DNA from 3 places in the Streptomyces sp. NPDC048479 genome. Region 3 is predicted to be linked to each of the others. Evidence: riboswitches for the same ligand, from Rfam matches in the RefSeq annotation. Region 3 holds a riboswitch; each other region holds the start of a gene.

The links. Region 3 has a riboswitch for cyclic di-AMP ahead of AB0D12_RS23255 (transglycosylase SLT domain-containing protein). Riboswitches for the same ligand answer to the same signal wherever they lie in the genome.
Positions count from the first base shown of each region.
Region 1: linked by a shared signal. The riboswitch ahead of AB0D12_RS20770 (M23 family metallopeptidase) and the one ahead of AB0D12_RS23255 (transglycosylase SLT domain-containing protein) in region 3 are both predicted to bind cyclic di-AMP.
Region 2: linked by a shared signal. The riboswitch ahead of AB0D12_RS28695 (M23 family metallopeptidase) and the one ahead of AB0D12_RS23255 (transglycosylase SLT domain-containing protein) in region 3 are both predicted to bind cyclic di-AMP.

Region 1 is NZ_JBEZKA010000012.1:215,717-225,930, forward strand. It holds gene AB0D12_RS20750 (sigma-70 family RNA polymerase sigma factor) at 1-780, shown strand, start outside; gene AB0D12_RS20755 (hypothetical protein) at 1,120-2,382, shown strand; tRNA gene AB0D12_RS20760 (tRNA-Met) at 2,569-2,642, shown strand; gene AB0D12_RS20765 (PP2C family protein-serine/threonine phosphatase) at 2,837-4,003, shown strand; cyclic di-AMP (ydaO/yuaA leader) riboswitch at 4,219-4,374, shown strand; gene AB0D12_RS20770 (M23 family metallopeptidase) at 4,386-5,459, shown strand; gene AB0D12_RS20775 (aldo/keto reductase) at 5,557-6,510, shown strand; gene AB0D12_RS20780 (PrsW family intramembrane metalloprotease) at 6,507-7,841, opposite strand; gene trmB (tRNA (guanosine(46)-N7)-methyltransferase TrmB) at 7,901-8,707, opposite strand; gene lhgO (L-2-hydroxyglutarate oxidase) at 8,886-10,142, opposite strand.
Region 2 is NZ_JBEZKA010000021.1:52,106-62,319, forward strand. It holds gene AB0D12_RS28665 (thymidine kinase) at 1-518, opposite strand, end outside; gene AB0D12_RS28670 (nucleotide pyrophosphatase/phosphodiesterase family protein) at 559-1,752, opposite strand; gene AB0D12_RS28675 (DUF5998 family protein) at 1,752-2,336, opposite strand; gene AB0D12_RS28680 (GNAT family N-acetyltransferase) at 2,374-5,307, opposite strand; gene AB0D12_RS28685 (HPr family phosphocarrier protein) at 5,469-5,750, shown strand; gene AB0D12_RS28690 (GntR family transcriptional regulator) at 5,925-6,602, opposite strand; gene AB0D12_RS28695 (M23 family metallopeptidase) at 6,815-7,585, opposite strand; cyclic di-AMP (ydaO/yuaA leader) riboswitch at 7,598-7,760, opposite strand; gene AB0D12_RS28700 (pitrilysin family protein) at 7,975-9,363, opposite strand; gene AB0D12_RS28705 (pitrilysin family protein) at 9,360-10,214, opposite strand, start outside.
Region 3 is NZ_JBEZKA010000015.1:82,470-92,683, forward strand. It holds gene AB0D12_RS23235 (DUF5947 family protein) at 1-55, shown strand, start outside; gene AB0D12_RS23240 (DUF6084 family protein) at 52-750, shown strand; gene AB0D12_RS23245 (hypothetical protein) at 747-2,192, shown strand; gene AB0D12_RS23250 (hydrogenase maturation protease) at 2,189-2,737, shown strand; gene AB0D12_RS23255 (transglycosylase SLT domain-containing protein) at 2,884-3,690, opposite strand; cyclic di-AMP (ydaO/yuaA leader) riboswitch at 3,695-3,883, opposite strand; gene AB0D12_RS23260 (hydrogenase maturation nickel metallochaperone HypA) at 4,534-4,929, shown strand; gene hypB (hydrogenase nickel incorporation protein HypB) at 4,933-5,697, shown strand; gene hypF (carbamoyltransferase HypF) at 5,694-8,102, shown strand; gene AB0D12_RS23275 (HypC/HybG/HupF family hydrogenase formation chaperone) at 8,156-8,479, shown strand; gene hypD (hydrogenase formation protein HypD) at 8,476-9,600, shown strand; gene hypE (hydrogenase expression/formation protein HypE) at 9,701-10,214, shown strand, end outside.

The sequences.
Region 1 (10,214 bases), on a different contig from region 3:
ATGGCGCAGCGCATCAGCCGGGCCAAGCAGAAGGTCAAGGGAGTGCCGTTCCGGCAGCCGGGGCGCGAGGACCGCGATCAGCGGCTCGCGGCCGTGCTGCAGGTGCTCTACCTGATCTTCAACGAGGGCTATACGGCGACCTCCGGCAGCGATCTGCACCGCGCTGATCTCGCCGCCGAAGCGATCCGGCTGACCCGGGCCGTACGCCGGCTCCTGCCGCAGGAGGGGGCGGTGACCGGGCTGCTGGCGCTGATGCTGCTCACCGACGCGCGCAGCGCGGCCCGCACCGGACCGCACGGCGAACTGGTTCCGCTCGACGAGCAGGACCGCAGCCGTTGGGACGGGAAGGCGATCGCCGAGGGCAGCGCGCTGGTGGAGGAGGCACTGTCCGAGGGGCCGGCCGGGGCCTACCAGCTGCAGGCGGCGATCGCGGCGCTGCACGACGAGGCGGCTCGTGCCGAGGACACCGACTGGCCGCAGATCCTCGCTCTGTACGACATCCTCGTACGCCGCGCCCCCGAGCCGATGGCCGAGCTCGGCCGCGCCGTGGCCGTTGCCATGGTGCACGGCCCCGAGGCCGGGCTATCCGAAGTCGCCGAGCTGGAGGACCGGTTGGCGGGGCACCATCGGCTCGACGCCGTACGGGCACACCTGCTGGAGAAGGCCGGTGATGCCGAAGGCGCCCGAGCCGCCTACCGGTTGGCGGCACAGCGCACGCTCAGCGTCCCGGAGACGCGCTACCTGCAGATGCGGGCCGCGCGGCTGCTGCCCCCTGCGTAGCCGGACCCGACGACTGGAGGCAACTCCCAGGTCAGAGGCGGATTTTCGCCTTCCGGACGCTGTTGCGAAGCGGTGACAGTACGGGGATTGCCCGGCCGATCTTGAGCGGTGAAGATATGCACATCGCCGCAAGCCGGGACCGTGCAGGGCCGGACAGAAGGCGAACTCTCATCCAGTGCGCTCTGCGAGCTCACCGCTCATTTCTCTTGTCTCGCTCATCTCGCTCATCTCGCTTCACCGTCTGCAGCGGCGCTGTGCCGCGCTGCTCTTACGCACGGCCGACTGTCGCCCATCCACCGGCAGTCCGGCCCCTAGTCGATTCCTTGGGGGGAGTCCACCATGTCCGTTCGCTTCGTCTCCGCCGCCGCGCTCACCGTCGCCGCCGTCGTCGGCACCACCCTTGTCCCGCTCAGCGCCCACGCCGCCCCGGTGGCCTCGAGCAAGCCCCTCACCATCGAGCTGGGCACCCCGGCGCCGTCCGGGCCGCTGACCCGCGGCGGGGCGAGCGAGACCTTCACGTTCACCGTGAAGAACTCCGCGGACAAGGCGGTGGACTTCCAGCCGTGGATGGTCGGCGACACGGACGGCGCGAGCCCCATCGCGGCATCGCACCTCATCTTCGACGTGCAGCCGGTGAACGCCCCGGCCACGGACGAGTTCGTCGGGCAGCAGGACGCGGGCGCGCAGGGCTTTTTCTACCCGGCCGAGAAGGGCAGGAACGCCCCGTTCTCGGTGCCCGCCAAGGGTGAGCTGAGCTGGAAGGTCTCCGTCGGCCTCGGCAAGAACTACCCCTCCAACAACGGCAATCTGAAGCTCCTGGCCGACGACCTGGCCGAGAACACCCAGCGCCAGAACGACGACACCCTGGTCTTCGAGGCCAGCCCGAAGATCAGCACCGGGCCCGCCTCCATGACGCTCGAGACCGACGAGAACGCTCCCATCAAGCCCGGCACGACGGGCAACGTCGACATCGTCCACCAGCTCAAGGGCGGGGTGACCTTCGACTCCGACCTGAGGACCACCCTGGAGGTCGTCGAGGAGCCCGGCTCCGCGGGGAAGATCCCTGAGCTGGTGATCGAGGAGCTCGGCGAGGACGGCAGGTACACCAAGGTCAAGAAGTTCGCGGGCGAGGAGAAGTGGCAGCCGGCGGACATCCGCAAGAGCTACGTCATGCACCGCACTCGCCTTCGCGTGAGCGTCATCGACTTCAAGGGCATCCAGAAGCCGGTCAAGCTCACGCTGCAGGCGACGACGTCGCTCACCGAGGGCAACATCCATCCGTTCCTGGGGGCCCAGGGCAGGATCACGGTCGCCCCCGAGCGCGGCACCGCCCCGAGCGGCAAGCCGACCGCGACCCCCTCCCCGACCGCGACCCCCTCCCCGACCGCGTCCGCCTCGCCCTCCCCGACCGCGACGCCGTCCGGCACCCCGTCGGCCTCCGCCACGACCTCGGCGGCGGCCGTCGCGAACGACCCCGTCACCACCACCGGCGCCCTCGCCAGCACCGGATCGTCCAGCTCCACCTGGTACGCGGCGATCACCGCCGCGGTACTGATCGCGGCCGGCGGCGCGCTCACCGCACTCCGCCTGCGCCGCCGCTGAACAGCGCGCATTGCCGCTGCGCAGCACCCTCAGCAGTTCCGCGTCCGTCGCGGGACGGCCGGCGGCGAGGGTGCTGCGCAGCGTGGGCCACAGCCATACGGAGAGCCTTCGGAGAGGCTTCGGAGCAGACCGCCTCATAAAATGGATTTGATCTTGCTCCGGATGGCGTAAGGTTGTGTTCACCGACGCGGGGTGGAGCAGCTCGGTAGCTCGCTGGGCTCATAACCCAGAGGTCGCAGGTTCAAATCCTGTCCCCGCTACTGCAGCCAGTGGCCCGGCACTCGATCAGAGTGCCGGGCCACTGTCGTACCCGCCCCCAACCGTCCGTACCCGGCCCCAGAGTCGCCATAGCCCGGTTGGCCGACCGAGAGTCGCAGCCCGGCGCGGCTGCGGCCAACCTGGGATGAGGGCGGTAATTTCCGCAGCCGTGGCTGGACTGGTCAGGAGATCACTGGTGGGGCAGCGAGAGCAGGACGGCGGCGCCAGCGCTCACCGTCTTGTCCTCGCGCTGCCCTCGCTGATGATCATTGCCGGCGTGGTCTTCGATCTCCTCACCCCGTCCGAGTACACCGCATCTCCGCTCTTCGCCGCCGCTCCGCTGATCGCCGCGCCGTTCTTCTCCTTTCTTGCCACCTTGCTGACCGGCATCGCCGCCGTCGTCAGTGTGCTGGGTCTGCACGTCTACAACGGCACCCTGACCCTGACCCCGGCGAACACCGAGCTGTTCACCGTGGTCACCGTCGCCGGCCTGGCGCTCTTCATCAACCGGGTGGTACGGCTCAGCGGCAGGCGCCTGGCCTCCGCCCGCGACATCGCCGAGACCGCGCAGCGCGCCGTGCTGCCCACGCCCGCCGACCGGATCGGCGGGCTGCAGATCGCCGCGCGGTACGAGGCGGCGCAGGCGGACGCGTTCATCGGCGGCGACCTCTTCGCCGTGCAGGACACCCCGCACGGTGTGCGGCTGGTCGTGGGCGACGTCCGGGGCAAGGGGATGGGGGCGGTCGAGGCCGTGGCCGTGGTCATCGGGGCGTTCCGGGAGGCCGCAGAGCAGGAGAGATCGATCGAGGGCGTCGCCGGGCGCCTGGAGCGGGCGCTCACGCGTGAGGGGACGAGGCGGGGCAGCCTTGATGTGTTCGAGGGGTTCACCACCGCCGTACTCGCCGAGATTCCGCGTGGCGCGGGCGTGGTGCGGGTGGTGAACCGTGGCCATCCGGAGCCGCTGGTGCTGCACGCCGACGGCGACCTGGACAAGCTGGAGCCGACCGAGCACGCGCTGCCGCTGGGAATGGGTGATCTGGGGACCTTGCCGGACCTGGCGGACGAGTATCCGCTCCCGGCCGGGGCCACGCTGCTCCTCTACACCGACGGGGTGACCGAGGCGCGCAACGCGGACGGTACGTTCTACAACCCCGTCGAGCGGCTCGGCGGCCGGCTCTTCGCCGGCCCCGAGGAGCTGCTGGACGCGATCGTCGACGATGTACGCCTGCATACGGGCGGCGGTCCCAACGACGACATGGCGCTGCTGGCGGTCAGCCGCCCGCTCGACGGGCAGCCGGAGCGCCGCAGGACCGTAGGCGTGATCGAAGGGGAGCAGGAAGACACGGGCCAGTACCGTGTGTAGTCGATGGACACCCCTCCGCACAACATTTGAAGCGCCGTCAGAAGTGCGGTGCGGTCCCGGCATCGATCAAGTCGCCCGACTCCGGCTGCTTGTGTCCCGGTAAGTCCAGGGCATTGTCTTCAATGAATAGTCGGAACAGCTTGGAATCCCGCCCTGGTGTCTATTAACGTTCGATAACGCAGCGCGGTTGTCCCAGCTGTCGCAAGAGACGGCACCGTGCGCACGCGCCGAATCCCGCAAGGGAACCGGGGAACCACCAATTGGGGTGAATCGGGTACCTTTTGCCGCTCTGTTCGCGGTCGAAGCGCTCGTAGGAGACCTTCCTGCTCCGAACCCGTCAGCTAACCCGGTAGGCGAGAAGGAAGGAAAGGAGTACGCCTCCGTGGCGTCCAACAGCCCTGCCCCCGCACCCGAATCCCCCTTTCAATCCGACTTCTTCGGCGACGATGTAGCGGAGCGGGCATGGGAGGAATGGAACCCCACCGAGGACTCCGTTCGTCCGGTGCGCGGCCGGCACCGTGTCATGAAGCAGCGCGGCGGACTCGCCCGAAGCTCCACGGTGCTCGGCGTCGGTGTGATCGCAGCGGTCGGCGCGGGCGGCATGGCCAGCGCGCAGGACAAGCCGCCGGTCTCCATATCGCTGCCGGACCTTCCGGACTCGATCAAGGACAAGCTGCCCGACGCCGCGTCACTGCCGGGTGTGGGTGCCTTCATGTCCGACGGCGCCGACGCGCAGTCGGGGAACGCGAACACCTCGCCGCTCACGGCGATGACCCTCGCCGCGGACGACGGCACCGAGGCGGACACGGGCGCGGCCGGCGCCGGTGAGGCCCTGCGCGCCCGCATCCTTCAGCAGGCCGATCAGCAGCGGGCCGAGGCGGACGCCGGGGCCAAGTCGGCCGCGGAGAAGCTCGCGGCCGAGAAGGCCGCGGCGGAGGCGAAGCAGCAGCAGACGGCGGCGGAGGCGAAGGCCGAGGCCGCGAAGCAGAAGGCCGAGGCGGCCGAGGCGGCCGCGGAGGCCAAGGCGGAGGCGGAGCGGCTCGCCAAGCTGGCCGCGAACTTCGCGCTGCCCACCTCCGCGTACACGATCACCTCCACCTTCGGCGAGGCCGGCTCCATGTGGTCCTCGGGCTACCACACCGGCCTGGACTTCGCCGCCCCGACGGGCACGCCGGTCAAGGCGGTGCACGGCGGGACCGTCAAGTCGGCGGGCTGGTCGGGCTCGTACGGCTACCGCACGGTCCTGGAGCTCGAGGACGGTACGGAGGTCTGGTACTGCCACCAGTCGTCGATGTCGGTCAGCGTGGGTCAGAAGGTGACGACGGGCGAGACGATCGGCCGCGTGGGCGCGACCGGCAATGTCACGGGCCCGCATCTGCACCTTGAGGTGCACACCCCGGGCGGTTCGGGCATCGACCCGATGGCCTGGCTCCAGGGCAAGGGCCTCACTGTCTGATCGAGCGCCGCAGTGCCCGGCAGTCCTGGCGTGAGCACTTCACGGCAGTCCTGGCGTGAACGGAATAGCGCGGCCCGGTCTGGCTGTTGATCAAGGTATGACTTCCCTCCGTACCCTTGGCTCCTCAGGCCTGGCCGTCTTTCCGCTCTGCCTCGGCGGCAATGTCTTCGGCTGGACCGCCGACGAGAAGCAGTCCTTCGCCGTGCTCGACGCGTACGTGGCCGCCGGCGGCAACTTCATCGACACCGCCGACGTCTACTCCGCGTGGGGGCCGGGCAACGAGGGTGGCGAGTCCGAGACCGTCATCGGCAACTGGCTTGCCGCGCGCGGCAACCGTTCCGAGGTCGTCGTCGCCACCAAGGTCGGCGCCCACCCCCAGTACAGGGGCCTCTCCGCCACCAATATCGCGGCCGCGGCCGAGGAGTCGCTGCGCCGGCTGCGTACCGACTACATCGACCTGTACTACACGCACTTCGACGACCCGGCCGTCCCCGTCGAGGAGATCATCACCGCCCTCGACCAGCTGGTGAAGGACGGCAAGGTCCGCGCCATCGCCACCTCCAACCTCAGCGTCGAGCGGCTCCAGGCGTCCCTGGACTTCTCGGAGCGCGAGGGTCTGGCCCGCTACTCGGTGCTGCAGCCGCACTACAACCTCGTCTCGCGCGAGACGTACGAGGGTGAGCGCCAGGATGCGGCCGCCCGCGCCGGTCTCGCCGCCGTCCCGTACTACTCGCTCGCCTCCGGCTTCCTCACCGGCAAGTACCGGCCGGGTGCGACGGTGCGGAGCCCACGGGCCGAGGGCGCGGCCGGGCATCTGAAGACCGAGCGGGGCGTGGCCGTGCTCGCCGCGCTGGACAAGGTCGCCGAGGCGCGCGGTGCCGAGATCGCGACTGTCGCGCTCGCCTGGCTGGCCGCGCAGCCGACCGTCGCCGCGCCGATCGCCTCGGCCCGTACGGTCGAGCAGCTGCCCGCCCTGCTGGCGGTCGCAGACCTGGAGCTGAAGGCCGAGGAGCTGGCCGAGCTGACGGCGGCGTCCGCCTGGGGCGTCTAGGAGCGGTACGGGTTGTAGCCGCCGTAGTCGCGGTACGGGGGTGGCACCCACACCCGGCCCGTCGCCCGTGCCGCGTAGGTCAGTGCGGGCGCGGCCACCTCCTTGCGCTGCCACAGGTGGTGCAGCAGCTCCTGCTCGCGCTCAACGAAGTCAGGGCCCGCCGCGCCGCGGTGTGCCCGGTGGCGCAGAAAGGCCAGGGAGGTCGCGAACGTCTCGTACTCCGATACGGCGTGCGCCGCGGCCGGTCCGTAGGTCCGCCGCGCGAAGTCGCGCGCCATCGTGCGTGCCCGCATCGAGGAGAGCGCGCGCGGTTCGTCCCCCGCGAGCCAGCCCGCCGCGGCGTACGCGGGCAGCTCGGCGGATATCGTGCGCAGCTCGCGCTGCCGCGTCCAGATCGCCAGCCAGGTCAGCAGGCCGAAGGCCGGCACCATGAACGCCCCGTACACGCCGTAGAAGCCCAGCGGGCCGAACAGCGACGACGCGCCGTTCCACAGGGCGTGCATGCCCATGGCGAGGACGAGACCGAGCAGCGGCAGTGCGACGCGGCGGATCTTCTGGCGCTGTGCGGCGAGCGCGGCGATCCCGAAGCCGATGCCCGTCAGCACCGTGAAGAGCGGATGTGCGAACGGCGACATCACGACGCGTACGAAGAAGGTCGCCGCGGTCATCGAGGCGAGGCCCGAGGTGCCTATCTCCTGGTCCTCGCCGAAGGCGTTGCCCAGATAGAGGATGTTCTCGGTGAAGGCGAAGCCGGTCGCGGTGAAGCCGGCCACGACGACGCCGTCGACGATTCCGGTGAAGTCCCGTCTGCGGAAGATGAAGATGAGCAGGACCGCAGCAGCCTTCGCGCTCTCCTCGACGATCGGGGCAATCACCGTCGCGCCGAGGGTGTCGGCGCTCGCCGGATCCGCGGTGGCGGTGGCTATCCAGCGGGTGGCGAAGGAGTTCGCGATGATCGCGACGAGGGCGGCGGCGAAGGCGCCCCACGCGAAGGCGAAGAGCAGATTCTTCCAGGGGCCCGGTTCGACGCGGTCCAGCCAGCGGAAGGCCGCCATCAGGAGCGGGACGGGCAGCGTCGCGAGGCCCAGGCCGACCAGGAAGCCCTGGGTGCCCGTCTGCTCACGTACGAGCGAGAGGATCACCAGGCCGGAGAGGGCGAGGAACGTGATCAGCACTCCGGCCCGGACCGCCTTGCTGTGCCAGAGCCGGGAGACGCGGCGCGGCTTGTAGCGCCACCGGGAACGCTCCGGCACGGCGTCGAACAGTGGCTGCTGATCGAACGCCGGGACCGCCGGATGCGGTGGGAGGTGCTGCGGGGACGACTCGGACACCCATTGACCCTAACGAGGGCCGCTGACACTGGCGATGGTGCCCGGGGTCCTACTGAGGGTTACGCGTCCGGAATCGTGGTGCCCACCCGTCGGCGGAACAGCAGGTCGTGCACCTTGTGGCCCTTGTCCAGGCCCTGCCCCTCGAATCGGGTGAGCGGGCGGAACGAGGGGCGGGGGGCGAAGCCGCCGTCCTCCTGGGTGTTCTCGAAGTCCGGGTGCGCGGAGAGCACCTCGAGCATCTGCTCGGCGTACGGCTCCCAGTCGGTCGCGCAGTGGAGGACCGCGCCGGGCTTCAGGCACTGCGCGGCGAGGCTGAGGAATTCGGGCTGGATCAGCCTCCGCTTGTGGTGGCGCTTCTTCGGCCAGGGGTCGGGGAAGTAGACGCGCATCCCGTCGAGCGAGCGGGGTGCGAGCATCTCCCTGAGCAGGATGATCGCGTCACCGTTGGCGACCCGGATGTTGGACAGTCCGTTCCGCTCCGCGAGACCGAGCAGATTGCCCTGCCCGGGAGTGTGCACGTCGACGGCGAGAATCCCGGTGCCGGGGTCCTCGGCGGCCATCTGCGCCGTGGCCTCGCCCATCCCGAACCCGATCTCGAGGACGACGGGCAGTCCGCCGAACATCTCGTCGAGGTCGAGGACGCGGTGCCCGTCGATGTCCATGCCCCAGATCGGCCACAGCCGCTCCAGCGCATCGGCCTGCCCGACGGTGACGCGGCTGCGACGTGGCTGGAAACTGCGAATGCGCCGCTCATGATGCGACCCGGCGGGATCGGCAGCGGGCCCACCGGGAAAGCGGGGCTCGCCCTTGGCGCGTATGGGGGGCCGGGGGGCGTCGTCAGAAGTGGGGTTTCGGAGCTCAGACACAGTGGCTTGATTCTACGGCGGCGGCGGGGGTGACCTTCGCCGGGAGCCGAGCCTGGGGGGCTGGGCCTTGGCGGGCTGAGCCTGGGGGCTGGGCCTGGGAGCCGAGCTTGGAGAGCGGAGTCTGGGGCTGGGCCTGGGTGCGGGTGCCCGTCCCCCGCGGGCGGGACCGGGGCCGTCGTTACCTCCCCGCACGCACCAAGCGGCCGTCCGCCAGCGCCGTCAGGGCCCTGCGTGCGACCTCTCTGCCGATGGGCAGGGACGCCGTCGCCGCCGGGGACGGCGCGTTCAGCACATGCACCGTGCGTGGCGCCTCGCGGATCAGGAAGTCGTCGGCCAGTGTGCCGTCCCGCAGGACCGCCTGCGCCCGTACGCCCGACGCAGCCGGGCGCAGATCGTCCGCCGTCACCGCCGGCAGCAGCCGCCGTACCGCCGTCGCGAACGCGCGCTTCGACAGCGAGCGGTGCAGCTCACCCGCGCCGTACCGCCAGTGCCTGCGGGCTATCCGCCACGTCCCCGGCCAGCCGAGCGTCCCCGCCAGTTCCAGCGGTCGTACCGCCGACCAGCTGTAGCCCTCGCGGGCCAGTGCCGGGACCGCGTTCGGGCCGACATGGACGCCACCGTCGATGCCGCGCGTCAGATGGACCCCGAGGAAAGGGAACGCCGGGTCCGGCACCGGGTAGATCAGTCCGCGTACGAGATCGGGGCGGGCCAGCTCGTAGTACTCACCCCGGAAGGGGACGATCCGCATGCCCGGCTCGTCGCCCGCCAGCAGCGCGACCCGGTCGCACTGCAGCCCCGCGCAGTTCACCAGCACCCTCGCCCGGGCCACCGTCCCCGATGCCGTGCGCACCGCGACGCCCCATGCGCGGCGGTCGATGGCAGTGACCTGCTCGTCGTACCGGATGTCCGCGTTGGACGCCGCCGCGAGCTGCGCCGCCACCGCCCCGAAGTCGCACACCCCCGTCGTCCCGACATGGATCGCCGCGAGCCCGCGCGCCTGCGGCTCGTACTCCGTGATCTGCGCCGCGCCCAGCTCTCGTACCGGAATGCCGTTCTCACGGCCGCGCTGGACCAGGGCGTGCAGCCGTGGCAGCTCGTCCCGCCCCGTCGCGACGATCAGCTTTCCGGTGACCTTGTGCTCGATGCCGTACTCCGCGCAGAACTTCACCATCTCCGCCGCGCCGCGCACCGCGAACCGCGCCTTCAGCGACCCCGGCCGGTAGTAGATCCCGCTGTGGATCACTCCGCTGTTCCGCCCGGTCTGGTGCCTGGCCGGGCCCGGTTCCTTCTCCAGGACCGTCACCCGGGTCCCGGGAGCCGCGCGCGTCAGCGCATACGCCGTCGACAGGCCGACGATCCCGCCGCCGATCACCAGCACGTCACAGTCGAAGCCATGCCCGTGGACCTGCCCGAAGCCCTGCCCGGACGCCGTCACCGCGTCACCTCCCACCCCGATAGTGCACTGGCCCACTGACAACGGCCTTAAACCAGCTGAACCAGGGGGTTC
Region 2 (10,214 bases), on a different contig from region 3:
CCCACGACGACCTGCGCGCCCTCGAGGACCATGATCCCGCCGACGGTACGGGCGTTGTGCGTGGCACGCGCGCCGCACCAGCACAGCGCCTCGACCTGCAGTACCTCGACCCGGTCGGCGAGCTCGACGAGCCGCTGCGAGCCGGGGAAGAGCTTGGAGCGGAAGTCGGTGGTGATACCGAAGGCGAAGACGTCCAGGTCGAGGTCGTCGACAACACGGGCGAGCTGGTCGATCTGCTCGGGCGCGAGGAACTGCGCCTCGTCGGCGATCACGTAGTCGCAGCGGCCGCCCTTGGAGAGATGGGCGACGAGATACGCGTAGAAGTCGAAGCCCTCCGCGGCTTCGACCGCGTCGGTGACCAGGCCGAGCCGGGAGGACAGCTTGCCCTCGCCGGCGCGGTCGTCACGGGTGAAGATCATGCCCTGGAGGCCGCGCGCGGACCGGTTGTGCTCGATCTGAAGAGCGAGGGTGCTCTTTCCGCAGTCCATGGTTCCGGAGAAGAACACCAGCTCGGGCATGGGGAGTTGAGGACCTTTCGGGTCTGGGTGAGGGAGGCGGTTACGAGCGTACTTCGAAGAGCGGGACGAGCTGCTCGGCGGGGGTCATGGAGCCGTGCATCCCGACCATCGCCGACTCGTGCGGCTCATTGACGGAGGCGGTGATCACCACATCGTCGCAGGCCGCGGCGACGACGTCACCGATCCGTGCGTACACCCGCTCGTCCACCCGGTCGCCGAACCATCCCGCGGCGATCGCCTCGTCCCGGCTCGCCACCCAGAACTGCTCGCCGAGCACCTCGCGCCAGACCGTGAGCACATCGGACTCGGCACCCGGCACGGCGTAGACATGGCGGGCGCGGCCCTCGCCGCCCAGCAGGGCAACCCCGGCGCGCAGTTCCCAGTCCTCGTCGAAGTCGATGCGCGACTGTTCGTCGAAGGGGATGTCGATCATGCCGTGGTCGGCGGTGACGTACAGGGCGGCGCGCGGCGGGAGTTGCTCGGCAAGGCGCTGCACCAGCCGGTCGACGTACATCAGTTGGCCGCGCCAGGCGTCGGAGTCCACGCCGAAGCGGTGGCCCTTGCCGTCCACATCGCTGTAGTACGTGTAGACCAGCGACCGGTCCCCCAGGGCCAGTTGCTCGGCCGCCAGGTCCATCCGCTCCTCGCCGGAGAGCCGGCCGAGGAAGCTGCCGCCGCTGAGTGCGATCTTGGTGAGCGGGGTGTGCTGAAAGGTCGGCGATGTCACCTGTGCGGTGTGCACACCCGCGGCGTCGGCGAGCTGGAAGACCGTGGGGTAGGGCTGCCAGACGTGCGGGGCCGTCCAGGGCTTCCAGCGCAGCTGGTTCATCAGCTCGCCGGTCTCCGGATTGCGCGCGGTGTAGCCGGGCAGGCCGTGTGCGCCGGGCGGCAGGCCGGTCCCGACGGAGGCCAGCGAGGTGGCTGTGGTGGCGGGGAAACCGGCGGTTATGGGCAGTCCCGTGCCGCCGCGCGAAGTGGCGAGCAGCGAGGTGAGATACGGGGCCTCGTCAGGGTGGTTCTTGATCTGCTCCCAGCCGAGGCCGTCGATCAGGAAGACGCAGTTCCGGTCGGCGGGGGTCAGCTCGGGGATGCTCTGCGCCAGGCCCGGTACGCCCTGGCCCGCGGCGAGCGTCGGGAGCAGATCGGCGAGCGATCCAGTGCCGTACTCGGGGACGGGCGCGGTGTCGAGGGCGAGCGGAACGGGGTCGTCCGGCCAGACTGCGGGCTGAGCCATCAGCGCGTGGCTGCCGTGGCCTCGGAGAGCGCCTGCGCGAAGGCAAGCGTCTGCCGGACCGCGTCCGGGCCGTCGCCGGCCTCGCTGACGCGCAGGCTCAGGTCGTCCGCGGTGGAGTTGCCGGTGTAGCCGTGATCCGCCTCGCAGTTGGGGTCGCCGCAGGCGGCGGGCTCCAGGTCGATACGGGAGACAGCGCCCCAGCCGATGGTGAGGACGACCTCGCGGGGCAGGGTGCCGGGGGTGTACGACTCCGGGTTCGCGACGACGCGGCTCACCACGACCGACGAGATCCGGCCGAGCTTGACCGATTCGGTCGAGGTGGTGGCGTACGGCGTCGGGGAGCTGGAGTCGGCGGCCTGCTCGTCGGTGTGGCTGACGATGAAGCGGTTGGCCGTCAGGACGAGGACGGTGACATGGCGGCGCACCTCGTTGGCATCGAAGGTGGTTTCTTGGTGCACCAGGTACGACGCAATCTGCTCGCCACCGACAGCGGCCTCCACCGCCTCGGCCACGAGGGCCGGGTAGTAGCCGCTGCGCTCGATCGCCGCGCGCAGCCCCTGGGTCGTCGTACCGGTCTTCGCCATGCGGTCCATCCTACGGGGCTCGGGGGGTACTGAGCGCTCAGTAGCTGGGGAGTCGGCGGGGGCCCAGGTCGGTGCGGGCGGGCGACGGCGCGAGCCGTACGGACGCGCCGAGCACAGAGAGGCCATGCTGAGCGACGACGACCGGTTCGAGGCTGATTCCGACCACTTCCGGGTGATCGTCGACCAGTCGTGACACCCGGAGCAGCAGCTCTTCGAGGGCTGGGGTGTCAACGGGCGCGGAGCCCCGCCAGCCAAAGAGGAGCGGGGCCGTCCGGATCGTCCTGATCAACTCCGCGGCGTCCCGGTCGGTGGCGGGCACGAGCCGGTGGGCGGTGTCACCGAGCAGCTCGGAGGCGGCTCCGGCCAGCCCGAAGGAGAGCACGGCGCCGACGGCGGGGTCGATGGCGGCGCGTACGACCGTGTCAACGCCGCGCGGGGCCATCGCCTGAACGACGGGCTGGAGCTCCTCGGGCTTGCCGAGGGCGTCGGTCAATTCGCGGTAAGCCTGCCGCAGTTGCGCCTCGTTGGCCAGATCCAGCCGTACGCCGCCGAGGTCGGCGCGATGGCGGAGGTGCGGGGCGGTGGTCTTGAGGGCGACGGGGTAGCCGAGGCGGCCGGCGGCGGCCACGGCGGCGTCGGGACCGGGCGCGGGGAGGGTCGGCCGTACGGGGATGCCGTACCGGCCGAGGAGCTCGTGGGCGGCAGCGGGCCCCAGGGTGCTGCCGCGAGGGTCGGTGAGCCCGCCGAGCAGTGCGTCGATCTGCGCGGCCGCGCCGGCCTCGTCGATGTCCTCGTACTGTGGCACCCTGCCGGGCTCGGCGTCCTGCCGGCGCCACTGGGCGTACTTGACCGCCTCGGAAAGGGCTCGGACGGCCCGCTCGGCGGCGGGGTAGGCGGGGATACGAGAGGCGTGCGGGGCGGTCGCGGGGGCCGGGGCGGCGTAACGGACGGCCGCGGAGACGGCGGACGAGCTCGGGGCGGGTGGTCGGGTGCGGACGGCCGCGGAGACGGCGGACGAGCTCGGGGCGGGCGGTCGGGTGCGGACGGCCTGCGGCGCTTCGTGGCCGGGGCCCGGGTTCCCGTCGTCGGTCGCGTGTGCCTGGACCGTACGCGTACTCGTCGCCGCCGCCAGCGCCTCCGCCAGACCCCCGATCTCCACATGGACCACCGCGACCGGTTTGGCCGGGGCCGTGGTGACCGCGTCGCGCAGCGCTGCTGCCAGGACCTCGCCGTCGCCCGACTCCGTGACGCCGTTCTCCCCTACCCACGGGATCGCCGTCACCACCACCGCGTCGCAGGCGTCGTCCACCAGGGCCTCGGCGAGGGCGGCACGGAAGTCCGCGGGCGTGGCGGCCGTCGTGAGGTCGCGCGGCCGGAGGGGACGGAGGCCGTCGGCGAGGCAGGCGTCGTACGTGAGGAGGCCGAGGGACTCGGAGTTGCCGAGGATCGCCACACGCGGTCCTGCGGGCAGCGGCTGGCCGGCCAGCAACAGGCCCACGTCGACGAGTTCGGTGACGGTGTCGACGCGGATCACGCCGGCCTGGCGGAACAGCGCCCCGACCGTGGTGTCGGGGATCCGGGTGACCGGCACCGCGTGTCCGGGCGGCGCGCTGCCGCTGTGCCGGGCGCCCTTCACCACGACCACCGGTTTCACCGCCGCCGTTCGCCGGGCCAGGCGCGTGAACTTGCGCGGGTTGCCGATCGATTCGAGGTACAGCAGGACCACATCGGTGTCCGGGTCCTCGTACCAGTACTGCAGAAAGTCGTTCCCGGACACATCCGCGCGGTTGCCCGACGAGATGAAGGAGGACAGCCCGGCGCCGCGCCGGTGCAGGCCGGCGAGCAGCGCTATGCCGATGGCGCCGGACTGGGTGAACAACCCGATGCGGCCGGGCGCCGGGGACTCCGGGGCCAGCGAGGCATTGAGGCGGACGGTGTCGGCGGTGCTGATGATGCCGAAGGAGTTCGGGCCGATGATGCGCATCCCGTACGAGCGGGCCTGCCGCACCAGTTCGCGCTGGCGCTCCCGTCCTGCGGCCCCGCTCTCGGCGTAACCGGCGGTCAGCACGACCAGCCCCCGGACGCCGTGCTCGCCGCAGTCGGCGACCACTTCGGGCACCCGCTCCGCCGGGACGGCCACGACCGCCAGGTCGACGGTCTCCCCGATCTCGCCCACGGAGCGGTGGGCCGGGACGCCGTCGACCTCGGCCTGGTCCTCGGGAAAGGCGCGGTTCACGGCGTAGGTACGTCCCGTGTATCCGGCACTGAGGAGGTTGCGCAGGGCGGTGCGGCCCACGCCGCCGGGCACGCGGCCGGTGCCGATGACGGCGACCGAACCGGGCGCGAGGAGGCGCTGCACGGAGCGGGCCTCGGCGCGCTGCTCGCGGCCGCGCTGGACGGCGAGGGACTCCTCGGTCGGTTCGAGGTCGAGGGTGAGATGGACAGAGCCGTCCTCGAAGCTGCGCTTCTGGGTGTAGCCGGCATCCCGGAACACCTTGATCATTTTATTGTTGGCGGGCAGCACCTCGGCTGCGAAGCGCCGGATGCCGCGTTCGCGTGCCACCGCGGCGATGTGCTCGAGGAGGGCGGAGGCCACGCCGCGACCCTGATGGGCGTCCTGGACGAGGAAGGCGACCTCGGCCTCGTCGGCGGGGGCGCTCGCGGGCCGGCCCTCTGCGTTGATCCGGTCGTAGCGGACGGTGGCGATGAACTCGCCGCCCACCGTGACCGCGAGACCCACCCGGTCCACATAGTCGTGATGGGTGAAGCGGTGGACGTCCTTGTCGGAGAGCCTGGGGTAGGGCGCGAAGAAGCGGTAGTACTTCGACTCGTCGGAGACCTGCTCGTAGAAGCTGACCAGACGGTCGGCGTCCTCGGTGGTGATGGGCCTGATGCGCGCGGTGCCGCCGTCGCGCAGCACCACGTCTGCTTCCCAGTGGTCGGGGTAGGCGTGATCCGACGAGGTCTGCATGGGGAAAGCGTACGGCTCAGCCACGGGTCGCGGAGGTGGTTGCCGCGGGGCAGTCTGAGAAGGCCGATCGGCGGCCGATCCCGGGTCCGGGGCCGGTGCGAGCACGCAGAACCACATGAGAGACTGGTCTAGACAACCACTGAGACTCGAAGGGCAACACCATGGCTGAGCGCCGCGTCAATGTCGGCTGGGCCGAGGGCCTTCACGCCCGCCCCGCTTCCATCTTCGTCCGTGCCGCCACGGCCGCCGGCGTCCCCGTGACGATCGCCAAGGCGGACGGCACCCCGGTCAACGCCGCCTCCATGCTCGCGGTGCTCGGCCTGGGCGCGCAGGGCGGCGAGGAGATCGTGCTCGTTTCCGAGGCGGAGGACTCCGACGCCGCGCTGGACCGTCTCGCCCGGCTCGTCGCCGAGGGTCTCGAAGAGCTTCCCGAGACCGTCTGAGCCGATCAGGCCCATTACCCACGGCAAAGCCGCGGTGTCCCGAATTCTCGGACATCGCGGCTTCGTCATTTCTGGACGCGGCTTTCCTGGACGCGACTTTCGGCCCCGGCGCTTTGTATGCGGGCAGCAGAAAAAGGCCCCGCCAATATCTACCCTTTGTATACGGTGCACCTGTTAATGGCGGGCGCTTGCGATGTTTACGGCATGTTGCGAAGTCCTCACCCGCTCGGGGCGGCGCAGCCGGTGCGCGGCGGCAGCCCGTTCGGTGTGCACGGCCGTCAGCGCCCGCGCCCGTTCCGCGTCGCCGCGCGCCACCGCGTCCACGATCGCGCCGTGCTCGATCCAGGACTCGACGGGCTTGGCGGGCTGCTCGACGGCGTACATCCAGGCGATCTTGTGCCGCAGCTGGGTGAGCAGAGCGATCAGCCCCGGACTGCCGGAGGCCTGGGCGAGCGTCTCGTGGAACCAACCACCCAGTGAACGCAGATCCTCGCCCTGACCACGGCGGGCCCGCTCCTGCCCCAGTCTGACCAGGCCACGCAGCACCTTGAGATGTGCCTCGGTGCGGCGCTGGGCGGCGCGCGCCGCACCCATGGGCTCCAGCAGCATCCGGATCTCCAGAAGGTCGGCGGCCTCCTGCTCGGTGGGCTCGGCGACACAGGCGCCGGCGTGGCGGCGGGTGGTGACGAAGCCCTCGGACTCCAGCGTGCGCAGGGCCTCGCGCACCGGGACCCGGGAGACGCCGTAGCGGCGTGCCAGCTGCTCCTCGGTGAGCCGGCTGCCGCGCTCGAATACACCGGAGACGATGTCGTCGCGGATCGCCGTGCATACCGAGTGCGCGGGAATGCGCATGACCGAACCTCCGCTTTAATCCGCGCGAAACGCAGCCGATTGACGTCTGTTCGGTGACTCTATTGCAGTGGGCGGGATTTTCCGATGGGAGACCGGAATCCATGGATATCTTTTGGCCAGAACTCCGGTGGGGCGGCAAACGCCGAAGGCCCCGGCGGTGAGCCGGGGCCTTCGGGAAGCACGCGGGACCGGGCATCGGCCCCGTCGTCGGATCAGACGTTGACGCCGTGCGCGCGCAGGTACGCGACCGGGTCCATGTCGGAGCCGTACTCGGGGCTGGTGCGGGCCTCGAAGTGGAGGTGCGGACCAGTGGTGTTGCCGGTCGAGCCGGAGTGGCCGATCTGCTCGCCCGGGGTCACCGACTGGCCTACCGAGACGCTGATGGACGAGAGGTGACCGTACTGCGTGTACGAGCCGTCGTTCATCTTGATCACAATGTTGTTGCCGTACGCGCCGCCCCAGCCGGCCTCGACGACGGTGCCGGAGCCGACCGCGTGCACGGTGGTGCCGGACGCGGCGTGGAAGTCGATCCCGGTGTGGCTGCCGGAGGACCAGATGGAGCCGCCGGTCTTGTAGCCCGTGGACACGTACGAGTGGGATATCGGCGCCACGAAGGAGTTGAGGCGCTTGCGCTCGGCCTCCCGGGCGGCGCGCTCCTTGGCCCGGCGGGCCTCCTTGGCGCGGGCCTCGGCCTTGCGCTTCGCCTCGGCCTTCGCCTCGGCCTTCGCCTCGGCCTCGGCGGCCTCCTGCTTCTGCGCGGCGGCCTGGTCGGCGATCTGCTCGGCGAGGGAGTCGGCGGCCACGATCTGGGTCAGGCCGGTGTCCTCGACGGTGGTCGCGCCGTTCTCGGCGGCGAGTGCCGGGGAAGCGAGGGTTCCGATGACGCCGGTGGTGGCGAGAGCCGCGACGCCGGCGATGTTCGCCCTCTTGCGCGTCATTCGGCTCGGGGCACGGTGCTTCCCGGTGGCACGGGTGAACGCCATGAAGTGGCTGATCCTTTCCTTCCTTCTCGCCTACCGGGTTAGCTGACGGGTTCGGAGCAGGAAGGTCTCCTACAGGCCCCTCCGCAGGTGCGAAGGCGCCCGATTCACCCCAGGGACTGAGTGGGTCCCCGGCTCCCCAGGCTCGCGCCAGACGGGGACTCGGCGATGACTGTCCGATGCCGCGGATGCGGCGGGCTACTGGCGGACAGCCGGACCGACGCTAGGCGGGCCGTCTTTCAATCGCCAAACAGACAGGCCCTTTTGTAGCGCACGCCACAGGGCAGACAGGCAACCTCTCCAACAAAACGGACATAAGACGGAACCCCGGCATCCCAAGGGATGCCGGGGTTCCGCTTGCCCGTTTTGAGTTGTCTGCCGGATATCCCCAATCAGCCTGTGACAACCGTCACTTCGCCGATGCCGAGCGCCTTGACCGGCTCCTCGATCTGCGAGGCGTCGCCGACGAGCACCGTGACAAGACGGTCCATCGGGAAGGCGCTGACAGCCGCGGCCGTCGCCTCGACGGTGCCGGTCTCGGCCAGGCGCACGTACAACTGCGCCTGGTAGTCGTCCGGGAGGAACTGCTCGACCTGGTCGGCGAGCGTGCCCGCGACGGAGGCGGCCGTCTCGAATTTCAGCGGGGCGACACCCACCAGGTTCTGCACGGCGACATCGCGCTCGGCGTCGGTCAGCCCCTCGGCCGCGAGCGTACGCAGCACCTTCCAGAGGTCGTCCAGCGCCGGTCCGGTGTTCGGGGTGTCCACGGAGCCGCTGATGGCGAGCATCGCGGCGCCCGACCCGTCGGGAGCGGAGCGCAGCACCTGGCCGAAGGCCCGTACCCCGTAGGTGTAGCCCTTCTCCTCGCGCAGCACGCGGTCAAGGCGCGAGGTGAGAGTGCCACCCAGGCAGTACGCCCCGAGCACCTGGGCCGGCCAGACGCGGTCGTGGCGGTCCGGGCCGATGCGGCCGATCAGCAGCTGCGTCTGGACGGCGCCGGGACGGTCCACGATGACCACACGGCCGGTGTCGTCGGCGGTGATCGGCGGTTTGGGACGGGGCGCGGCGCTGTCGCCCTTCCAGGTGCCGAGTGAGTCGGCGAGCACGGCGTCCAGGTCGATGTCCGTGAGGTCGCCGACGATCACCGCGGTGGCGGTGGCGGGCCGGACATGCGCCTCGTAGAAGGCCCGTACGGCCGCGGAGTCGATACGGGCGACCGTCTCCTCCGCGCCCTGCCGGGGGCGCGACATACGCAGGGAGGCCGGGAAGAGCTCCTTGGAGAGCTCCTTGGCCGCACGGCGGGCCGGGTTGGCCGTCTCGTGCGGGATCTCGTCCAGCCGGTTGCGTACCAGCCGCTCCACCTCGTTGTCGGCGAAGGCCGGCGCACGCAGCGCCTCGGCGAGCAGGCCGAGCGCCTTCGGCAGCCGGGAGACCGGGACCTCCAGGGAGACGCGGAGACCCGGGTGGTCGGCGTGCGCGTCGAGGGTGGCGCCGCAGCGCTCCAGCTCGGCGGCGAACTCCTCGGCGGTGTGCTTGTCGGTGCCTTCCGACAGAGCGCGCGCCATGATCGTGGCAACGCCGTCGAGGCCCTCCGGCTCGGCGTCCAGCGGGGCGTCGAGGCAGATCTCGACGGCCGCCACCTGCTGGCCCGGGCGATGGCAGCGCAGCACGGTGAGGCCGTTGTCCAGCGTGCCGCGCTCGGGGGCCGGGAACGCCCAGGGGCGGGCGGCGCCGGCCTTCGGCTGCGGGTGGAACTCCATGGTCACGGCAGCGTCGCTCACTGGTCCGCCCCTTCGCGCTCGTCGTTCTCGTCGCTGTCGCTGTCGCCGTTGTCCGCGGAGAGGGGCTCGTAGACCAGCACCGCCCTGTTGTCCGGGCGCAGCCGGGCCTTGGCGACCGCCTGTACCTCTGCGGCGGTGACGTCCAGCACCCGCTGCACGGCGGTCAGTGCCAGCTGCGGGTCGCCGAACAGCACGGCGTACCGGCACAGTTCGTCGGCGCGGCCGGCGACAGTGCCGAGCCGGTCCAGCCACTCGCGCTCCAACTGGGCCTGCGCCCGCTCCATCTCCTCGGGCGTGGGGCCCTCCGCGGCGAACCGCGCCAGCTCCTCGTCGACCGCAGCCTCGATCTGCGGCACCTCGACACCGCCGGAGGTCTTGACGTCCAGCCAGCCCAGCGAAGGGGCGCCGGCCAGCCGCAGCAGACCGAAGCCGGCCGCGACGGCCGTCTGGTCACGGCGCACCAGGCGGTTGTGCAGCCGCGAGGACTCACCGCCGCCGAGGACGGTGAGCGCCAGGTCGGCGGCGTCGCTCTCGCGCGTGCCGTCGTGCGGCAGGCGGTAGGCGGCCATCAGCGCCCGGGCCGGGACCTCCTCGACGATCTCCTCGCGCAACTGCTCGCCGGTGATCTCCGGGAGGGAGCCGTCGCGCGGCGGCTGCTTGCCCTCGTGGGACGGGATGGAGCCGAAGTACGTCTCGATCCAGGCGAGCGTCTGCTCCGGGTCGATGTCGCCGACGACCGACAGCACGGCGTTGTTCGGCGCGTAGTACGTACGGAAGAACGTGCGCGCGTCCTCGAGGGTCGCGGCGTCGAGATCGGCCATCGAGCCGATCGGCGTGTGGTGGTACGGGTG
Region 3 (10,214 bases):
CTTCGCACATGTCGGCGGCCGCGCCCAAGTGGTGCAGGGGGCGGACCGGCCATGACGGAGTTCGCCTTCACGTGTACGGGCGTACGGGCCGACCAGTACGCCGCCGGTCCGACACTCGTCTTCAGGCTGCGCATCACCGCGTCCGACAACGCCCGCGTGCACGCCCTGGCCCTGCGCTGCCAGATCCGTATCGAACCCGCGCGCCGCGGCTACGCTCCCACGGAGGCCGACGGGCTGGCCGACCTCTTCGGAGAGCGCTCACGCTGGGGCAGCACGCTCCAGCCGGTTCAGTTCGCCCAGGTCTCGCACATGGTTCCCAGCTTCACGGGAGAGACGGAAACCGACCTCGCCGTCCCCTGCACATACGACATGGACGTCGCCGCCACCCGGTATTTCAACGCCCTCGAGGCGGGCGAGGTGCCGCTGCTCATGCTGTTCTCCGGAACGGCATTCACCGGGCCAGGCGGCTTCCGCGTCGAGCCCGTGCCGTGGGACCGGGAGGCGGCCTTCCGGATGCCGGTAAAGGTGTGGCAGGAGATGGTCGAGCAGCACTTCCCCGGCTGCGGCTGGATCCGGCTGCCGCGCGACACCATGGACGCGCTGCTCGCATTCCGTTCGCGGCGGGCACATCCCTCCTGGGAGGCGGCCGTCCGGGCCCTGCTGGCCGAGGCCGGCACGCCGGACCCCCAGCCGGTCCACGCCCTGGACCGAGCGCTGCTGCCACGCGCTACCGGAAGGACGGCACGTTGACGACAACTGCCTTCGCACCGGCGACGGAAGCCCGGTTCGCCGTCGCCCGACAGGTGGCCGACGCGGTGCTCTTCGAGGGCTATGTGCTCTACCCGTACCGTGCTTCGGCGGCCAAGAACCGGCTGCGCTGGCAGTTCGGAGTCCTCGTGCCGCCCGCCTGGGGCTCCGAGTGCGAGGAGCACGACTTCCAGCACACCGAATGTCTGATGGAACCGAAGGCGGGCGCGACGCTGGCGGTCGAGGTGCGTTTCCTGCACGCCCGGCGCAGGACCGTGCAACAGGCCCGGCAGGACGGCGGGTTCGAGACGGTGCCCGAACTCCACCTCGAGGATCGCGTCCTGGTGCCCTGGGACGAGGGCGTCGAGGAGCGTGTCGAGGTCCTCGCAGACGTGGAGGAGCTGGCAGGAGACGGTGTCACCGTTCCCTTCACCCGCCCTGCCCGCGAAGAGACCGAGCCCGTCCTGGACGCGACCGGCCGGACAGTGGGCCGGCTGATTCGCCGATGCGAGGAGATCAGTGGCGCCGTGCGGCTGTCCGCACGTGACCTCGACGGTCCCTACCGGGTGATGCGCCTGACCGCTGTCGTGGAGAACACCAGCAGCTGGAGCCCGCCGGACGGCACGGCCGACCGTGACGCGGCGCTGCCCCGCTCGCTGGTGGCCGCGCATCTGCTGATGGGCCTCAGCGCCGGGTCGTTCCTGTCGATGACGGATCCGCCCGAGTGGGCCAAGGGCGCGATCGCGTCCTGCCGCAACCTGCACACCTGGCCGGTCCTCGCCGGCGAACCCGGCCGCGCGGACCTGGTGCTGTCTTCCCCGATCATCCTGGAGGACCACCCCGCCATCGCCCCGGAGAGCCCAGGGGCTCTCTACGACGCCACCGAGATCGACGAGATCCTCGCGCTGCGCACCGCAGCCCTCACCGACGAGGAGAAGCGCGAGGCTCGTGGCACCGACGAGCGGGCCGGCGCGGTGATCGACCTGGCCGACTCGATGCCCCCTGAAGTCCTTGAGCGCCTGCACGGTGCGGTGCGTGCGCTACGGGAGGTGACCGGCCCCGACGCGTCGGACGCTGACGCACCCCCGCCGCCCGACTGTCGCGGGTTCACCGACGAATACGGCGTGGAGGCGCCGGGCACCCCGTGGTGGGACCCGGCGAGCGACTCCGGCTTCGACCCGGCCCGCGACCGGGTCGTCGTGGACGGCCGGTCGCTGGGGGCCGGGAGCCGCGTGCTGCTGCGCCCCGGCCTGCGGCGCACCGACGCACAGGACCTGTTCCTGCACGGCCGCAGCGCCAGGGTCGAGGCGGTGCTGCACGACGTGGACGGGGCAGTGCATCTGGCAGTGACCGTCGAGGGCGATCCAGGAGCCGACATCCGCCGCGAGCAGGGCCGCTTCCTGTACTTCCAGCCCGACGAGGTCGCCCCCCTGGAGGACGCATGACACGTCCTGAGCGGAACAGCGACCGGATTCTGGTCGCCGGGGTCGGAAACATCTTCCTCGGCGACGATGGCTTCGGCGTCGAGACCGTGCGCAGGCTGGCCGCGGAACAGCTGCCGGAGCACGCCGAGGTCGTGGACATCGGCGTACGGGGCGTACACCTGGCGTATCAGCTTCTCGACGGCTACGACACGCTCGTCCTGGTCGATGCCACGGCGCGCGGCGGCGAACCCGGCACGGTGTATCTGATCGAAGCCGACGGCGCGTGCGGCATCGAGCCCCGGAACGCGCTGCTGGACGGTCACCGGATGTCCCCCGACGCGGTCCTGGCTCTCCTGGAGACCCTCTGCGCCGGGACCGGCGCGCGGCCGCCGCGGCGCATCCTGGTAGTGGGATGCGAACCCGCCGGTGTGGAGGAAGGCATCGGTCTCAGTCCGGCCGTGGCCGCCGCGGTGCCGGAGGCCGTACGGCTGATCATGGGCTTGCTGCGGGACGGCGAGCAGGAATCGTCCGCGCCACCGGCTGCGGTCGGCGAGGCTGCGAAGTGAGGAGAAGAGCATGAAGAAGACGATCATCGGTGGCGCGGCCGCCGCTACTGCCGCGACTGCGCTGGCCGCCGTCGTCAGGCTGGCCCTGCCGGACCTCATGCGCTATCTGCGCATCCGCAGGATGTGACGCGACTGAGGCGACTGCGTCAGTAGGCGCCGTTCACATTGTCGATCGAGCCGTACTTGGCGGCGGCGTAGTTGCACGCGGCGGTGATGTTGGCGACCGGGTCGTAGCTGTCCATCGACGTGCCGGGCACGTGATAGGCACGGAACGTCGGGTCGATGACCTGGAGGAGCCCCTTGGACGGGGTTCCCTTCACGGCGTTGGAGTCCCAGTTGTTGATGGCCAGCGGGTTGCCCGAGGACTCGCGCATGATGTTCCGGTGGATGCCGTTGTACGAGCCGGGGATGCCGTGCTTGGCCATGACGTCGAGCGACTCCCTGATCCAGCCGTCGAGGTTGTTCGCATAGGTCGCGGGCTTCGCGGCGGTGGCGGCGCTATTGGTGGCCAGCGTGCTCCTCTGCGCGGAGCGGCTGGCCCGCTCGTCCGGAGAAGACGTGTTGGGGGTCACCTTGGCCTTTTTGCCGACCGACAGCTTGAGACCCGCGTGAATCAGCGAAGGGTTGCTACCGATTGCCCGCCGGTTGTCCTTGTACAGCTGCATCCAGCCGCCGCTCAGGGAGTGCGCCCGTGCGATCTTGGAAAGGGAGTCGCCCACAACGACGGAATAGGTGGTGGGCAGGGCCTTCTTCGCGGCGACGGGTGTGGTGCCCGCGACGGTCGGCGCCACAGCCTTTTCAGCTGTGAAGGGATGCGCCGTCGGCTGCGCCGCGCCGGCAGTGGTCGCGCCGATCACCGGCAGGACGAGTGCGGCACCTCCCGCACCCGCAGCGACGAAACCCCGAGTGATCGGGCTGGACTTGGGACGGCGATGCTTACCCTTTGCGGGCATGGCGAGTTCCTCTCCGTCGCCTGCGAGGTCAGCTGTCGGGTTCGGGCTGGAGATGCCCGGCCGCAGTAGGAATGCGACTTCACCCCGAGCCGTTCCGGATTCCGGATCGGCGGCTTACCTGGGTCCCCCGCTCCTGCCGTACGTAAGTGGGTGGGTTTTGCCGGACGGCGGCAGGATTCGGCGTTCCGTCCGGATTGCGGTGACCGTAAGCGAAAAGGGCTGGATGGAACAAGCCCTGAATTCACCACTGCAATCCACGCGGCGGATTCTGCCGCGAAAAATCCGGTGATCCACCGAGGGCGGGAAACTCAACTTTCTTTCTGGGGCACGGGACTGAGCCAGGCCGGCGCCCTTCGCGCAGCGTCACGGACGTGACCCATATCACGAGCTTCGATGCGGGACGGTCTGCCCCACGGCGCCGCGAAAATACACGACAAGTCGCGTGATTTCCCGCAAAATGGATGTCGGGAGCAATGTCGAGCAAACGCCCATTCCGGACACTCCGAGGCGGGATTGCGCTCCCGGGGTGCGTATTCAATCCCTGCATTCGACTTATACGTGCATTGGTGCCCTATAGGTACGTTCTGTCCGTTTAGGTGGTAATCGGAGCCACCCCTCGGCCGGGCTGTTCTGTGGCGACGTACACCTCGAGACCGGCACGGCTTCCGCCGCTGCCCCGAATGGTGTACGCGGCCGGGTGGCGTCGGCGTGCCGGGCTCCCGGCCACCGGGTCCCGGCCTGTAATGGTGCCGAACGGCCCCAGCGCTCAGCTTGCGCGGGCGGGCGACGCCCACCGGGCCCAGAGCGTTCGACGGCGGTCGGCCAGTGCCAGGACGGAGAGCGATGCACGAGATGTCCATCGCGTTGGCTGTCGTCGGCCAGGTGGAGCAGGCGGCGGCCGAAGCAGGCGGCGTCACCGCGGTGACGTCCGTACGCCTCCAGGTCGGCGAGTTGGCCGGTGTGGTCCCCGACGCTCTCTCCTTCTGCTTCGAACTGGCCTGTGCCGGGACCGTTCTGGAAGGTGCCGAGCTGGTCGCGGACTCCGTGCCGGGTCGTGCCCGCTGCGAACCGTGCGCGGATGAATGGGCGGTCGGAATGCCGCCGCAACTGTGCTGTCCGATGTGCGGAGAGGCGACCGCCGAGCTGCTCTCGGGCCGCGAGCTGCAGATCGTCAGCGTGCACTGGGAGGACGGCCAGGAGCACGAACGGGCCCGTGAACCCATTTTCGAGGAGTGCTGAAGCATGTGCCGTGTGGTCGATCTGCAACAGGCGGTCCTCGCCAAGAACGATGCGACCGCGCACACGCTGCGCGCCGAACTTGCCGCCCGCGGCACCACGATCGTCAATCTGCTGTCCAGCCCCGGCAGTGGGAAGACCGCTCTGCTGGAGGGCGAGCTGCTGCTGGCACGGGAGCGGGGAGTACGGGTCGCGGCCCTGACCGCCGACCTCGCCACCGAGAACGACGCTGTGCGCCTGGCTCGTTCAGGAGTTCCGGTCAAGCAGGTGCTGACCGACGGTCTGTGCCATCTGGAGGCCGGGATGCTGAGCCGGCACCTGGACGGATGGCTGTCCGAGGACACCCGGCTGCTGTTCGTGGAGAACGTCGGCAACCTGGTCTGTCCGGCCTCGTACGACCTCGGTGAGTCCTTGCGGGTCGTGCTCGCCTCCGTGACGGAGGGGGAGGACAAGCCGCTGAAGTACCCCACCGCCTTCGGTCTGGCGCACCTGGTGGTGGTGACCAAGACCGATATCGCAGAGGCGGTCGAGTTCGACGAGGCGGCGTTCCGGGCGAACGTCGCGCAGGTCAACCCCGGGGTGGAAGTGCTGCTGACGTCCGCGCGTCGGGGCGACGGCGTCGGGGCGTTGCTGGACCGGGCGACGGCGGCAGCGGACGGCGGGCCGGTCCACTCGCCCGTCATGGCCCGTCAGGAGCATCTCCATCACCACGAACACGGTACGCATACCCCTACGCCGGCCTCCGGCGCCATGGCGCAGTCCGGCTCGTGAGCGGTCGGCAGCCGGCCGCCGCCGTCGCGGAGGAGGCGGTGCAGCGCAGGCGGGTCACTGTCCGGGGCGTGGTTCAAGGCGTCGGGTTCCGGCCCTTCCTGTACACACTCGCCACCGGGCTCGACCTGGTCGGCCATGTGACCAACACCGGTGAGGGCGTTGTCGCGGAAGTCGAAGGGCCACCCGCTGACGTTGCTCTCTTCTGTGCCCGCATCTCCGCGGACGCGCCGCCTCTCGCGCGGGTGGAGTCCGTCGACCATCAGGAGGTCCCCACCACCGGGGGTGAGGGGTTCACCATCGCCGCATCCACCATGGGCGGACCCGCGCGCACCCTGGTGTCGCCGGACATGGCGACCTGCGCGGCCTGCCTCGCGGAACTGGCCGATCCGGCCGACCGGCGTCACCGCCACCCCTTCATCACCTGCACGCACTGCGGCCCCCGCTTCACGATCGTCCGCGGTCTTCCGTACGACCGGGACCACACGACCATGGCCGACTTCCCGATGTGCGCCGACTGTGCCCGGGAGTACGCCGATCCGGCCGACCGCCGCTTTCATGCGCAGCCGGTCGCCTGCCACGCCTGCGGCCCCCGCCTGCGTCTGCTCGTGGCGCAAGCGAATACGGAAGATTCGCCTCGGACCGTATCCGCCGAGGACCCCATCACCGAGGCCCGCAGGCTCCTGTCCCAAGGCGCGATCCTCGCCGTGAAGGGCCTCGGCGGCTACCACCTCGCTTGCGACGCCTCCAACTCCCGGGCCGTGGCCACGTTGCGCCACCGCAAGGCCCGGGGGAACAAACCGTTCGCCCTGATGGCCAGGAGCATCGCCGACATCGAGCACCTTGTGCACCTGGGCTCCCAGGAGCGAAGTCTGCTGACGGGCGGCGTCAGGCCCATCGTCCTGCTGCGCCGTCGGCCTGACGCTGTGCTGCCGGGACTGCCGGGGCCGGGGCCCTCGGAGGAGGTCGCCCCCGGCAGTCCCGATCTCGGCGTGATGCTTGCCTACACACCTCTGCACCATCTGCTTCTCGGCCTGCCCGGCGATGCCGACGGGCCGTGTCTGCTCGTGATGACCAGCGGGAATGTGGCGGGGGAGCCGATCGTCACCGAAGACACCGACGCACTGACCCGGCTGGCGCACCTGGCAGACGCCTGGCTCACGCACGACCGCGGGATCCACGTGCCGTGCGACGACTCCGTGGTGCGGGTGTGCGACGGGGAGCCGCTGACGATCCGCCGCGCTCGTGGCTACGCCCCCTTGCCCGTGGTACTGCCCCTACCCGTGCCGGCGGCTCTCGCTGTCGGGGGCGACCTCAAGAACGCGTTCTGTCTCGCGGAAGGGCACAGGGCCTGGCTGTCGGCTCATATCGGGGACATGGACGACCTCGCCACACAGCAGGCGTTCGAGCGCGCCGAAACGCAGTTGGAGTCGATCACCGGGGTGAACCCTGAGCTGTTGGCGGCCGACCGGCATCCCGGCTATCGCTCCGGACAGTGGGCCACCCGGCACGCGGCCGGTCGGCCCGTCGTGCGGGTCCAGCACCATCACGCCCACGTCGCCGCCGCGATGGCGGAGCACGGACTGGACGGGAGCCGCCCCGTGATCGGGGTCGCGTTCGACGGCACTGGCTACGGTGACGACGGGGCGGTGTGGGGTGGGGAGTTCTTGCTGGCGGACTACCACGGGTTCAGCCGCTTCGGACACGTCGCCTATGTCTCCCTGCCGGGCGGCGACGCCGCGGTGCGCCGGCCGTACCGAATGGCACTCGCACATCTGCGCGCAGCCGGGATCGCCTGGTCCCAGGACCTTCCCTGTACTGTCGCCTGCCCTCCCGACGAACTCCGGGTGCTGGAACACCAGTTGGAGCGGAACCTGAACTGTGTGCCTACGTCCAGCATGGGGCGGCTCTTCGATGCCGTCTCCTCGCTCGCGGGCGTCTGCCATCAGTCCGGATACGAAGCCCAGGCAGCCATTGAGCTGGAGGCGGCCGCGCTCACGGCGGCGGCCGAGGACGTCGTCGGCTACGCGTTCGCCGTGCGGCCTCCGGATGATGGCCGGGCTGCGGTGGCCGCCGACCCTGCACCCGTTCTGGCAGCCGTCGTCGACGACGTACGGGCGGGCACACCTCCAGCCCTTGTCGCCGCGCGCTTCCTCCGGGCCGTCGCCGATCTCGTACACAAGATCTGCGTCATGGCGCGAGACGAGCGCGGACTGGACACCGTAGCCCTGACCGGCGGTGTCTTCGCCAACACTCTGCTCTCATCGGCGTGCGCACGGACGCTTCGCGAGGACGGCTTCACCGTCCTGCGCCACCACCAAGTCCCGCCGAACGACGGGGGGCTGGCGCTCGGTCAACTGATGGTGGCCGCACATACCGCCGTGGCCCTGCGCGCAGGCGGCAACTGACGACGTGCCCCGGGGAGTCCGGGCGACGAAACACCCACAGCGAGGAGAACGACATGTGCCTGGCGGTACCCGGGAGAGTCCTGGACATCGAGGAACGCGACGGCACCCGTATGGCCCGCTTGGACTTCGGCGGTGTCGTCAAGGAGGTGTGCCTGGAGTATCTGCCGGACCTCCAGGTCGGCGAGTACGCCATCGTGCATGTGGGGTTCGCCCTGCAGCGCCTGGACGAGGAGTCGGCCAAGAAGACCCTCGAGCTCTTTGCCACGCTCGGGTTGCTCCAGGAGGAGTTCGGCGATCCGTGGGAGCCGGTGGCGCGATCCGGCGGATCCCCGTTGCCCGCCGCCGGCACCGACACGCCCCAGGAGGCCAAGAAGTGAAGTACATCGACGAGTTCCAGGACCCGGATCTGGCGCGCCGCCTGCTCGATGACATCCATTCCACCGTGACCAGACCGTGGGCACTGATGGAGGTCTGCGGGGGACAGACGCACACGATCATCCGGCACGGCATCGACCAGTTGCTCCCTGACCAGGTGGAATTGATCCACGGACCCGGCTGTCCCGTGTGCGTCACCCCGCTGGAAGTCATCGACAAGGCGCTGGAGATCGCCTCCCGCCCCGAGGTGATCTTCTGCTCCTTCGGTGACATGCTCCGCGTGCCCGGCACCGGCCGTGACCTGTTCCAGGTCCGTAGCGAAGGCGGCGATGTACGGGTCGTCTACTCGCCGCTCGACGCCCTGAAGATCGCTCAGCAGAACCCGGACCGGGAAGTGGTGTTCTTCGGTATCGGATTCGAGACGACTGCGCCGCCCAATGCCATGACGGTGTATCAGGCGCGCAGGCTCGGTATCCAGAACTTCAGTTTGCTGGTGTCCCATGTCAGGGTGCCTCCCGCGATCGAGGCGATCATGCAGTCCCCGAGCTGCCGGGTGCAGGCCTTTCTCGCGGCCGGGCATGTGTGCAGCGTGATGGGCGTCGCGGAGTATCCCGAGCTGGCCGAGCGGTTCCGTGTCCCGATCGTCGTGACCGGATTCGAACCGCTGGACATCCTGGAGGGGGTGCGCAGGACCGTACAGCAGCTGGAACGCGGTGAGCACACCGTGGACAACGCCTACCCGCGTGCCGTGCGCCCCGAGGGAAACCGCGCCGCTCAAGCGATGCTGGCGGATGTCTTCGAGGTCACCGATCGTGCCTGGCGCGGCATCGGAACGATCCCCGGCAGCGGCTGGCGGCTGTCATCGCGGTACCGGGAGTACGACGCCGAGTACCGCTTCTCGGTCACCGGCATCCAGACCAGGGAGCCGGCGGAGTGCCGCAGTGGCGAGGTCCTGCAGGGTCTGCTGAAGCCTCATGAATGCGAGGCCTTCGGCACGCTGTGCACGCCGCGGACCCCGCTCGGCGCCACCATGGTCTCCAGTGAGGGCGCCTGCGCCGCGTACTACCTCTACCGGCGGCTGGACATCACGAACGCATCGCTGGAGGCGAGCCCCGTTGTCTGAGACCACAGAAGCGCTCTCGATCGATACACCGTTGAACGGCTCACCGCAGGCCGCCGGGCCGCGGCTGCCGGACCTCACGGCGTGGACCTGCCCAGCCCCAATGCGGGACCAGAGCCGGGTGGTGATGGGCCACGGCGGTGGCGGCGTGCTCTCCGCCGAGCTCGTCCAGCACATTTTCGCGCCGGCCTTCGGGGGAGAGGTGCTCGGCCAGCTGGGCGATTCCGCGGCGCTCTCGCTCGGCGGAGTCCGGCTGGCCTTCTCCACGGATTCCTTCGTGGTGCGGCCGCTGTTCTTCCCCGGCGGCAGTATCGGTGACCTGGCTGTCAACGGCACCGTCAACGACCTTGCTATGAGCGGCGCCCGAGCCGCTTATCTCTCCTGCGGATTCATCCTGGAGGAGGGGGTCGAGCTCTCGGTGGTCTCGCGCGTGTCGCAGGCGCTCGGTTCGGCCGCGCGCACCGCGGGGGTCGAAGTGGTGACGGGCGACACCAAGGTGGTCGAAGCCGGCCACGGTGACGGGATCTTCATCAATACCGCGGGGATCGGCATCATCCCGACGGGCGTCGATCTGCGGCCGCAGCGCGTCGTCCCCGGTGATGTTGTGATCGTCAGCG